One region of the Streptomyces sp. NPDC050625 genome, then DNA from elsewhere that is predicted to be linked to it. Evidence: riboswitches for the same ligand, from Rfam matches in the RefSeq annotation. Region 1 holds a riboswitch; the other holds the start of a gene.
The links. A riboswitch is a leader RNA that binds a small molecule or an ion and turns the genes downstream of it on or off. The one in region 1 is predicted to bind thiamine pyrophosphate.
Positions count from the first base shown of each region.

Region 2: it holds a riboswitch for thiamine pyrophosphate, as region 1 does, so the genes downstream of both, thiC (phosphomethylpyrimidine synthase ThiC) here and thiO (glycine oxidase ThiO) in region 1, are expected to answer to the same signal.

Region 1 is NZ_JBFAIQ010000007.1:72,579-78,017, reverse strand. It holds gene AB0I54_RS18375 (Rv2175c family DNA-binding protein) at 1-59, opposite strand, end outside; gene AB0I54_RS18370 (FAD-dependent oxidoreductase) at 124-1,356, opposite strand; TPP riboswitch at 1,516-1,627, shown strand; gene thiO (glycine oxidase ThiO) at 1,625-2,809, shown strand; gene thiS (sulfur carrier protein ThiS) at 2,806-3,006, shown strand; gene AB0I54_RS18355 (thiazole synthase) at 3,010-3,804, shown strand; gene pknB (Stk1 family PASTA domain-containing Ser/Thr kinase) at 3,893-5,439, shown strand, end outside.
Region 2 is NZ_JBFAIQ010000005.1:15,967-21,405, reverse strand. It holds gene AB0I54_RS13345 (helix-turn-helix domain-containing protein) at 1-756, shown strand, start outside; gene AB0I54_RS13340 (SsgA family sporulation/cell division regulator) at 855-1,292, shown strand; gene AB0I54_RS13335 (YibE/F family protein) at 1,406-2,881, opposite strand; TPP riboswitch at 2,953-3,133, shown strand; gene thiC (phosphomethylpyrimidine synthase ThiC) at 3,126-4,928, shown strand; gene AB0I54_RS13325 (hypothetical protein) at 4,976-5,439, opposite strand, start outside.

The DNA.
Region 1 (5,439 bases):
TCGGGCAGCGTGAGCCAGGCGGGGACGAGAGCATCGATCTTTGCGTCAATCTCGGTCACGGAAACAGCCTGCCATCCCGGACTGACACTCGGAAGCCGGGCCCGTCCGAGCTGGGCTTTTTCACTACCGTGCCGCGGCCTGTTTCAAGGGCCGCGCCGGATCCGTCAGCAGCTCCGCGACCACCGGCGTGCCCGCCTCGATCAGCCGCCGCCCCTGGGCCAGGTCCCGTGGCCGGCCCACCGCCAGCAGGGCGACGAGGCGGCCCTCGCGGAGCCAGCAGACGGTCCAGGCGGGCCCGAGCGGGTCGCCGCGCCACAGCAGCGTGTCGGCGGACGCGTGGTGACCGGCGTACTGGACGAAGCGGCCGAACTGCTCGGACCAGAAGTAGGGCACGGGGTCGTAGACGGCCGGTTCCTCGCCGATGATGTTGGCGGCGACCGTGCGCGGGCCCTGGAGGGCGTTGTCCCAGTGGTGGACGAGCAGCCGCTCGCCGTACCGGGCCGACGGGAAGGAGGCGCAGTCGCCGACCGCGTACACGTCGGGGGTGGAGGCGCGCAGATGGTCGTCGGCCACGATCTCGCGGTGCGCGCCGAGTTCGATGCCGGAGCCGGTGAGCCAGTCGGTGGCGGGGCGCGCGCCGATGCCGACCACGACGGCGCCCGCGGGCAGCCGCGCGCCGTCGTCGAGCACCACCGCGCCCGGCTCGATGCGCTCCACGCGCGCGTGGGTGCGCAGCGCGGCTCCGCTGTCGGCGTACCAGGCGGTCATCGGCGCGGCCACCTCGGCGGGAAGGGCTCCCGCGAGGGGGCGGTCGGCGGCCTCGACGACCGTCACCGCACAGCCCGCCTCGCGGGCCGCCGTGGCGAACTCGGCGCCGATCCAGCCCGCGCCGACGACCACGATGTCGTGCTGCTGGGAGAGCACGGGCCGCAGCCGTTCGGCGTCGTCCAAGGTGCGCAGCAGATGCACTCCGGGGACGCCCTCCGTGCCGGGCAGGCGGATCGGTTCGGCGCCGGTCGCGACGACCAGGACGTCGTACGGAACGGGCCCGGACTCGGTGTCCAGCTCGTGGTCGGCGGGGCGCGCGCCGTCCGCCTCGCACCCCAGTCGCAGTTCGATGCCGAGCGACTCGAAGTCGACGTCGAAGGCGGAGCCCTCGGCCTTGCCGAGCAGCACGGCCTTGGACAGCGGCGGCCGGTCGTAGGGCTGGTGCGGCTCCGCGCCGATCAGCGTGACGGTGCCGGTGAAGCCCTGTTCCCGCAGGGCGACCGCGGTCTGCACCCCGGCCATGCCCGCGCCGACGACGACCACGCGCCGTGCCTGTGACGTGCCCCGTTGCTGCGTCTGCTCGCTCACCAGATCACCATAGACAACTGACAAACTGTCAGTCAGGGGGCGTGCTGGGTGACCTGCTCCACAACGCTCGTTCCGCTGGGCCCGCCGCGCCTCCCGATCGGGCCGTGGACGGAGGCTCCCTTACCCGGGCGAAGCTCCGCGGGCTAGGGTGGCCACCGTACAAGCACTCGCGGGAGCCCGGACGCACCGGGCTGAGAGGGAGGCTGGCGGCCTCCGACCGTACGAACCTGATCCGGGTCATGCCGGCGAAGGGAGGGGCTGGACGCCCATGTCGTCACGTACGTCAGACGTCCTCGTCGTGGGGGGCGGAATCATCGGCCTGGTCACGGCCTGGCGGGCCGCGCAGCGCGGGCTCGTCACCGCCGTGGTGGATCCCGAGCCGGGCGGCGGGGCCGCCCAGGTGGCGGCCGGGATGCTGGCCGCGGTCACGGAACTGCACTACGGCGAGCAGACCCTGCTGGGCCTGAACCTCGCCTCGGCCCGCCGCTATCCGGACTTCGTGGCCGAGCTCACCGAGGTCACCGGCCACGACGTCGGCTACCGGCGGTGCGGCACGCTCGCCGTCGCGCTGGACGCCGACGACCGCGCCCATCTGCGCGAACTGCACGCCCTGCAGCAGCGGTCGGGCCTGGAGTCCGAGTGGCTGTCGGGGCGGGAGTGCCGGCGCCTGGAGCCGATGCTCGCGCCCGGTGTGCGCGGCGGGCTGCGGGTGGACGGCGACGATCAGATCGATCCGCGGCGGCTGACGGCCGCGCTGGTGGCCGCGTGCGAGCGCGCGGGGGTGGTGTTCCACCGCACGTGGGCGGAGCGGCTGTCGGTCGTACGGGACCGGGCCGCCGGTGTCGTCACCCGTGAGGGAGACGTCCTGGGCGCGGACCGGGTGGTGCTCGCGGCCGGCAGCCTGAGCGGGCGGCTCGCGGGCGTGCCGGACGGTCTGCTGCCGCCGGTGCGGCCGGTGAAGGGGCAGGTGGTGCGGCTGACGGTGCCTCGGCGGTACGCGCCCTTCCTGAGCCGTACCGTACGGGCCGTGGTGCGCGGCGGGCATGTCTACCTGGTGCCCCGGGAGAACGGCGAGCTGGTCGTGGGGGCGACGAGCGAGGAGCTGGGCTGGGACACGACGGTGACCGCGGGCGGTGTGTACGAACTGCTGCGGGACGCCCATGAGCTGATGCCGGGGATCACCGAGCTGCCGCTGGTGGAGACGCAGGCCGGACTGCGCCCCGGCTCCCCGGACAACGCGCCGATGCTCGGTCCGACCGCGCTCGACGGGCTGCTGATGGCCACCGGGCACTTCCGCAACGGCGTGCTGCTCACACCGGTCACCGGCGATGTCATGGCCCACGTCCTGGTCACGGGTGAACTCCCGGACCTGGCCCGCCCCTTCACACCGCAGCGGTTCGGAAACGCAGTCGCCGTCCCGTCGGCCCCGGTCCCTTCGGAGCAGCCCGCATGAACATCTCGGTCAACGGGGAGCGCCGGGAGGTCGCGCCCGGCACCGCTCTCGACACCCTGGTGCGGTCGCTCACCGCGGCACCGCGCGGAGTGGCCGCCGCGCTCAACGAAACCGTCGTCCCGCGCGCGCAGTGGTCCGCCACGGCCCTGCGCGAGGGAGACCGCGTCGAAGTCCTCACCGCCGTGCAAGGAGGCTGACCCATGGCCGACGATCCCTTTGTCCTCGGTGGTACGCCCCTCTCCTCCCGGCTGATCATGGGTACGGGCGGTGCGCCCAGCCTGGATGTGCTGGAGCGGGCACTGGTCGCCTCCGGCACGGAGCTGACGACGGTAGCGATGCGGCGGGTCGATCCCGGGGTGCACGGCTCCGTGCTGTCGGTGCTGGAGCGGCTCGGCATCCGGGTGCTGCCGAACACGGCGGGGTGTTTCACCGCGGGTGAGGCCGTGCTCACGGCGCGGCTGGCGCGGGAGGCGCTGGGCACCGATCTGATCAAGCTGGAGGTCATCGCCGACGAGCGGACGCTGCTGCCGGATCCGGTCGAGCTGCTGGACGCGGCGGAGACGCTGGTGGACGACGGCTTCACCGTCCTGCCGTACACCAATGACGACCCCGTGCTGGCCCGGAAGCTGGAGGACGTCGGCTGCGCCGCGGTCATGCCGCTGGGCTCGCCGATCGGCTCCGGGCTCGGCATCCGCAATCCGCACAACTTCCAGCTGATCGTCGAGCACGCGCGCGTGCCGGTGATCCTGGACGCGGGGGCCGGCACCGCCTCGGACGTGGCGCTGGCGATGGAATTGGGGTGCGCGGGTGTGATGCTCGCCTCGGCGGTGACGCGGGCCCAGGAGCCGGTGCTGATGGCGGAGGCGATGAAGCACGCGGTGGAGGCGGGCCGGCTGGCACGCCGGGCGGGCCGCATCCCGCCCCGGCACTTCGCGGAGGCCTCCTCCCCCTCCGAGGGGCGCGCACACCTGGATCCCGAGCGCCCCGCCTTCTAGTCGCACAACAGTCACAGCTCTGCTGCATTCCGTCCCCGGATCGGCGTAACCCCCGGCCCTGTCGGTCGCGGCTCGTACACTCACCTGCGTGGATACGACCCTTCAGGACCCTCTCGTCGGGCAGGTGCTCGACGGCCGTTATCGCGTCGAGGCGCGGATCGCGGTCGGCGGGATGGCCACGGTCTACCGGGCCCTGGACACCCGTCTGGACCGGGTGCTCGCGCTCAAGGTGATGCATCCGACGCTGGCGGCCGACGGGTCGTTCGTGGAGCGGTTCATCCGCGAGGCGAAGTCCGTGGCGCGGCTGGCGCACCCCAACGTGGTGCAGGTCTTCGACCAGGGGGCCGACGGGTCGTATGTGTATCTCGCGATGGAGTACATCGCCGGGTGCACGCTGCGTGACGTGCTGCGCGAGCGCGGTGCGCTGCAGCCGCGTGCGGCGCTGGACATCCTGGAGCCGGTGCTCGCCGCGCTCGGCGGCGCGCACCGCGCCGGGTTCGTGCACCGTGACATGAAGCCCGAGAACGTGTTGATAGGGGACGACGGGCGGGTCAAGGTCGCCGACTTCGGTCTGGTGCGGTCCGTGGACACGGTGACGAACACCACGGGCACCGTGCTGGGCACCGTCTCCTATCTCGCGCCGGAGCAGATCGAGCACGGCACGGCCGACCCGCGGGTGGACGTGTACGCGTGCGGTGTCGTCCTGTACGAGATGCTGACCGGCGAGAAGCCGCACGCCGGGGACTCCCCGGCCACGGTGCTCTACAAGCACATCCACGAGGACGTGCCGCCGCCCTCGGCCACCGTGCCCGGACTGCCGTACGAGCTGGACGAGCTGGTGGCCGAGGCCGCCGCGCGCACCCCGGACCTCCGGCCGCAGGACGCCGTGGCGCTGCTGGCCCGGCTCCGCGAGGCCCGCGCGGGGCTCACCGACGAGCAGTTGGACGCCGTGCCGCCGCAGGCGCTGTCCGCGGAGCACGACAACGCCGAGGACCGTACGAGCGTGATCCCGCGCTCGCTGACCGTGCCCCGGCTGCTGCCGGTCAACGAGGACGACGCCCCGGTGGGGGCCGTCGACCGCACCAGCCGGCTGCAGGCCCCGCCCGTGCCCGACCGGCGCGGCCCGGCCCGGCCGCGGCGGACGCTGCTCACGGTCATCGCCGCCGTGCTGCTGGTCTTCGGTGTCGGCGCCGGTGTCTGGTACATCAACTCCGGTCAGTTCACCCGGGTCCCGCCGCTGCTGGCGAAGACCGAGGCGGAGGCGAAAGCGCGGCTGAGCGAGGCGGGGCTCGACGCCAAGGTCGAGCGCGCCTACGACGACACGGTGAAGCGGGGCACGGTGATCCGCACCGACCCGGCGGCCGGCGCCCGGATCCGCGGCCACAACGCGGTGACGCTGATCATCTCGAAGGGCCCGGAGACCGTGAACGTGCCCGACGTCCAGGGCATCCCGCTGGCGAAGGCCAGGGCCCGGCTGACGGCGGACGGGCTGGCGCCCGGGATGGTGACCCGGGAGTTCAGCGACAGCGTCGCGAAGGGCTCGGTGATCAGCACCGACCCGACGGCCGGTACGAAGCGGCACGCGGGCTCGGCGATCGCACTGGTCGTCAGCAAGGGCAGCCCGATCGACGTCCC
Region 2 (5,439 bases), on a different contig from region 1:
CAGCCGCACTCCGCGACCCTCATCGGTTCCGTGCAACGGGCGATGCGGCTGCTGGAAACGGTCGCCGAGCACGAGTACGGCGCTCCCGCCAAGCAACTGGCCCGCGAGACCGGCCTGGCGCTCCCGACGGCCTACCACCTGTTGCGCACCCTCGTGCACGAGGGCTATCTCCGCCGTGACAAGGGCCTGTTCTTCCTCGGTGAGGCGGCCGAGCGGCTGGGCAGCAGCGGGGCGCAGCAGAAACGTCGCAGCGCGGTCTCGGCCGTGCTCGCGCAATGGCGCGATTCCATTGGTGTACCGGTGTACTACGCGATGTACCAGGACGGCGAGATCGAGGTCATGTGCGTTTCCGACACCCCGGGCAACCCGGCGGTCGAGGAGTGGGCCGACTTCCGCGAAACCGGGCACGCGCACTCGATCGGGCAGTGTCTGCTGTCCCAGATGGACGAGGCCGCGCGCCTCGACCACCTGGACCGCTACCCGGTGCAACCCCTCACCCCGTACACCGTGCGCGACGGCCGGAGCCTGCTGCGGCGGCTGGACCGGATGCGCCGGATGGAGCCGGTGACGGAGCGGCAGGAGTACGCGCTGGGGACGGTCTGCGCGGCGATCCCCATCACGGTCGGCACCACGGCGGCCACGATGGCCCTGTCCCTGCCCGCCCACCAGGCGGACCGGCTGCTGCCCGCGGCCCGGCAACTGCAGGCCGAGGTCGGACGGCATCTGGGGACACTGGCGATCTCTATCAGTATCTGAAAACTCACTCCTTGTGATCTCACGTGTACTTTCTGCAAGATTTGACCAGCGTCAAAGGAATCAATCCGGCCGGTCGGTGTCATAAGACGGGGTAGGCGATGCGCGAGTCCGTACAGGCAGAGGTCATGATGAGCTTTCTCGTGTCCGAGGAGCTCTCCTTTCGCATTCCGGTGGAGTTGCGTTACGAGACTTGTGACCCCTATGCCGTGCGGCTGACCTTCCATCTACCCGGAGATGCCCCGGTGACGTGGGCCTTCGGACGGGAACTGCTGATCGACGGGGTGGGCCGGCCGTGCGGGGACGGTGATGTGCACATCGCGCCTGCCGACACGGATGTACTGGGAGAGGTGCTGATCCGGCTTCAGGTCGGTGGCGACCAGGCGGTGTTCCGGTCCTCGGCGCCGCCGCTGGTGGCCTTCCTGGACCGTACGGACAAGTTGGTGCCGCTCGGCCAGGAGGGGGCGCTGGAGGACTTCGACGCCCATCTCGACGAGGCTCTGGTCCGCATCCTGGCCGAGGAGCAGAGCGCAGGCTGACGCGCTACGGCATGGAGGGCGAGGCGCCCCACAGTGACGTGCGGAGCACTGCAGTAACGCTTCTCCTCATTGGGCGCCGGTTCTCCTCATGGGTCACCGTTTCTACCGGAGTGTCACCTCTTGCGCCGTCGTCCCCGGCCGCCGCGCGTCGCGGCCGACTGGACCTCGGCCGGCTTCCCCGCCTTCCCCGCCCCCTGTCCTGGCCGGTCGGCCGACACCACGAGGGCGGCCAGGGCCGTGGTGACCGGCACCGAGGCGACGAGGCCGATCGAGCCCACCAGGGTGCGCACTATCTCCTCCGCCACCAGTTCGCTGTTGGCGACGGTCGTCACGCTGCTCTGCGCGATCGAGAAGAGCAGCAGCAGCGGCAGCGCGGCACCGGCATAGGCGAGTACGAGCGTGTTGACGACGGACGCGATGTGATCACGGCCGATGCGGATGCCCGCCCGGTACAGCCCGCGCCAGCCCATCGATGGATTGGCCTCGTGCAGTTCCCACACCGCCGAGGTCTGGGTCACCGTCACGTCGTCCAGGACACCGAGCGAACCGATGATGACGCCGGCCAGCAGCAGACCGCTCATGTCGATCGACGGATACAGGCCATGGATCAGACCGGTGTTGTCATCGGTGTTGCCCGTCAGCGCGGCCCAGTCGATGAACTCCGAGCCCAGGATGCCGATCAGCAGGAGCGACACCAGCGTGCCGAGCACCGCGACCGAGGTGCGGGCCGACAGGCCGTGGCACATATAGAGCGCGATCAGCATGATGGCGCTCGACCCGACCACCGCCACGACCAGTGGGTTCGAGCCCTGCAGGATCGCGGGCAGGATGAAGAGGGTCAGCACCATGAAGCTGACGGCCAGCGCGACCAGCGCCATGACACCGCGCAACCGGCCCACCACCACGACGGCGAGCGCGAAGATCCCGGCGAGCAGCGCCATCGGGAACTTCCGGTTCACATCGGTGACCGAGTACTGCAGGTCCTTGGGCGCCGAGGGCTCATAGGCGACCACGACCTTCTCGCCCTCGTGCAACTGCCGTGACTGGTCCGGCTGCACGATCTCCGTGAACGTACGGCCCTTGTCCTTGCCGGTGTCGACCTGGATCGTCGCCTTCTTGCAGGTGCCGTTCGCCTCCTGCTGAGCGGAGTTGCCCTCGGCGGTGGAGGTGTCGCCCGTCGGGGCCTGCCCCGAGGCGTTCACCGACTTGCAGCTCAGCTCGACGACCTTGGTGACCGTGGCCTGCTGCGTCTGCCGGTCGAAGCCGACTCCCGTGCGCTGGTGTGACGGGGCTCCACCGGGCCAGAGCACGACGAGTCCGACCACGACCGCCGCGGTGAACGGGATCAGGATCGCCGCGATGACCTTGCGCAGATGCTGGGAGACGGGCGCGGCGGGGCCGTGGCTGTGGCTGTGCGAGTGGCCGTGGCCGCCGCCGTTCCCGTGTCCTGGGGTCTGTCCATGGCCGTGCCCGTGGTGGTTCTCGTCACCGCCACCGTGGCCCTCGTGCTCGTGTCCGCCGCGCTGTCCGGGGCCGGGACGGTGCGGCGGCTCGGGAGGCGGGTAGGGGTACTGCCGTGTCGTGGTCACCGCCAGATCATCGCAAGAACGGTAGGGGCCCTCTGTTCACCGCGGCCGAATTGACGCTAGCGTGGAGGCACCTTTGCACACGCGGGAGCTCGGAGCACCGGGCTGAGAGGGCGCTGACCTCCGTATTTGCGATGTTTCACGTGGAACAGAGTGATGTTTCACATGAAACGCCGGCCGAGACGGAAACCGCTGCGTCGACCGCTGAACCTGTTACCGGGTAATGCCGGCGTAGGGAGTAGGTCTCATGACCAACAAGGACGCACGCACGCCTGCCTCCATGCAGAACCCTGCCCAGGGTGAGGCCGGGAAGTCCATCGGCTGGCACAAGGGGTATGTCGAGGGCTCACGCTCCGATGTACGTGTGCCGGTTCGTCAGGTGCACCTCACCAACGGGCAGTCGGTCACGCTGTACGACACCTCCGGCCCGTACACCGATCCGCTCGTCGAGACGGACGTCCGCAGGGGCCTACCGCCGCTGCGGGAGAACTGGATCATCGCCCGTGGTGACACCGAGGAGTACGCGGGCCGTCCCGTCCGTCCCGAGGACGACGGGGTCAAGCACACTTCTCCCCGCGGCGGTCTGCGCAACCTCGACGCGGTCTTCCCCGGACGCCCGCGTCTGCCGCGCCGCGGCCGTGCCGGCACGGCGGTCACCCAGCTCGCGTATGCGCGCCGGGGGGAGATCACGCCGGAGATGGAGTTCGTGGCCGTGCGGGAGAACGTTGCTCCCGAGGTCGTCCGTGAGGAGATCGCGGCAGGCCGGGCCGTGCTGCCCGCCAACGTCAACCACCCGGAGATCGAGCCGATGATCATCGGCAAGCGGTTCCTGGTGAAGGTCAACGCCAACATCGGCAACTCCGCGGTGACGTCCTCCATCGAGGAGGAGGTCGAGAAGATGACCTGGGCGACCCGCTGGGGCGCCGACACGGTCATGGACCTGTCCACCGGCCGCAACATCCACACCACCCGCGAGTGGGTGCTGCGCAACTCCCCCGTCCCCATCGGCACGGTGCCGCTCTATCAGGCCCTGGAGAAGGTCGACGGCAGGGCCGAGGAACTGACCTGGGAGATCTACAAGGACACGGTCATCGAGCAGGCCGAGCAGGGCGTGGACTACATGACGGTCCACGCGGGCGTCCGCCTGCCGTACGTCCCGCTCACGGCGAACCGCAAGACCGGCATCGTCTCGCGCGGCGGCTCGATCATGGCGGCCTGGTGCCTCGCGCACCACAAGGAGTCGTTCCTGTACGAGAACTTCGAGGAACTCTGCGAGATCCTCGCCGCCTACGACGTCACGTACTCGCTGGGCGACGGCCTTCGGCCGGGTTCGATCGCCGACGCCAACGACGAGGCGCAATTCGCGGAACTCCGAACGCTCGGGGAACTCAACCGGATCGCCAAGCGTTTTGATGTTCAGACCATGATCGAGGGGCCGGGACACGTCCCGATGCACAAGATCAAGGAGAACATCGACCTTCAGCAGGAGATCTGCGATGAAGCTCCGTTCTATACGCTCGGCCCGCTGACGACGGACGTCGCGCCGGCGTACGACCACATCACCTCCGGCATCGGTGCCGCGATGATCGCCTGGTGGGGCACGGCCATGCTCTGCTATGTCACGCCCAAGGAGCACTTGGGCCTGCCCAACCGTGACGACGTCAAGACCGGCGTCATCACCTACAAGATCGCCGCCCACGCAGCCGACCTCGCCAAGGGGCACCCTGGTGCGCAGGAGTGGGACGACGCTCTGTCCGACGCGCGCTTCGAGTTCCGGTGGGAGGACCAGTTCAACCTCGCCCTGGACCCGGACACGGCACGGGAGTTCCACGACGAGACCCTGCCGGCGGAGCCGGCCAAGACCGCTCACTTCTGCTCGATGTGCGGGCCGAAGTTCTGCTCGATGAAAATCAGCCAATCCATCACAGAGCGATTCGGTGGCGGGGCGGCTGAGGGGGCGTCGCCGGAGGAGGTCGCGGAGGGGATGCTCCAGAAGTCGAAGGAGTTCGCGGCCGGCGGGAACCGGGTGTACCTGCCGCTTGCGGATTGATGTGCGTTCAGGCGCTGTCCTTCAATGGGGGGCAGCGCCGGGCACGCTTACCTTGACAGTGCCCAGATGACGAGGAGCGGGCCGTAGACAGCTACGAGGGCGCAGAGGAGGCGCCTCCACTCGAACGTCACGTCGAGCTGGACCGGGCCGTTGCTCTTGCCGGGGCGCGCCTGGGACGCGGTACGGTGCGCCTCCCCAAGCAGCCGAAGGGCTCTTTGGTGGGTCCGGTATCCGGTAAAAGCGCCCATCAGTGAACTGCCGAAGGCGACCGAGCCGATAGTGCGCCCGTCTCGCAGAGCGATGATCAGGCCGTCGTCGGCCGTCACCCGCGCGACCTCGTTCCAAGCAACGGTCGAAGTAACGAGGAAGTTGGTGATGGACACGCGGTCGGCGGTACTGCGGATCGCGGAGTCCCACCCAAGCGCCCAGAAGAAGATCGACATTCCGCCGAGCAGGAACGCCGCTTGCGGTTCGACGTGCAGCGGCCCGATGAGCAGAGCGGCGCAGGCGT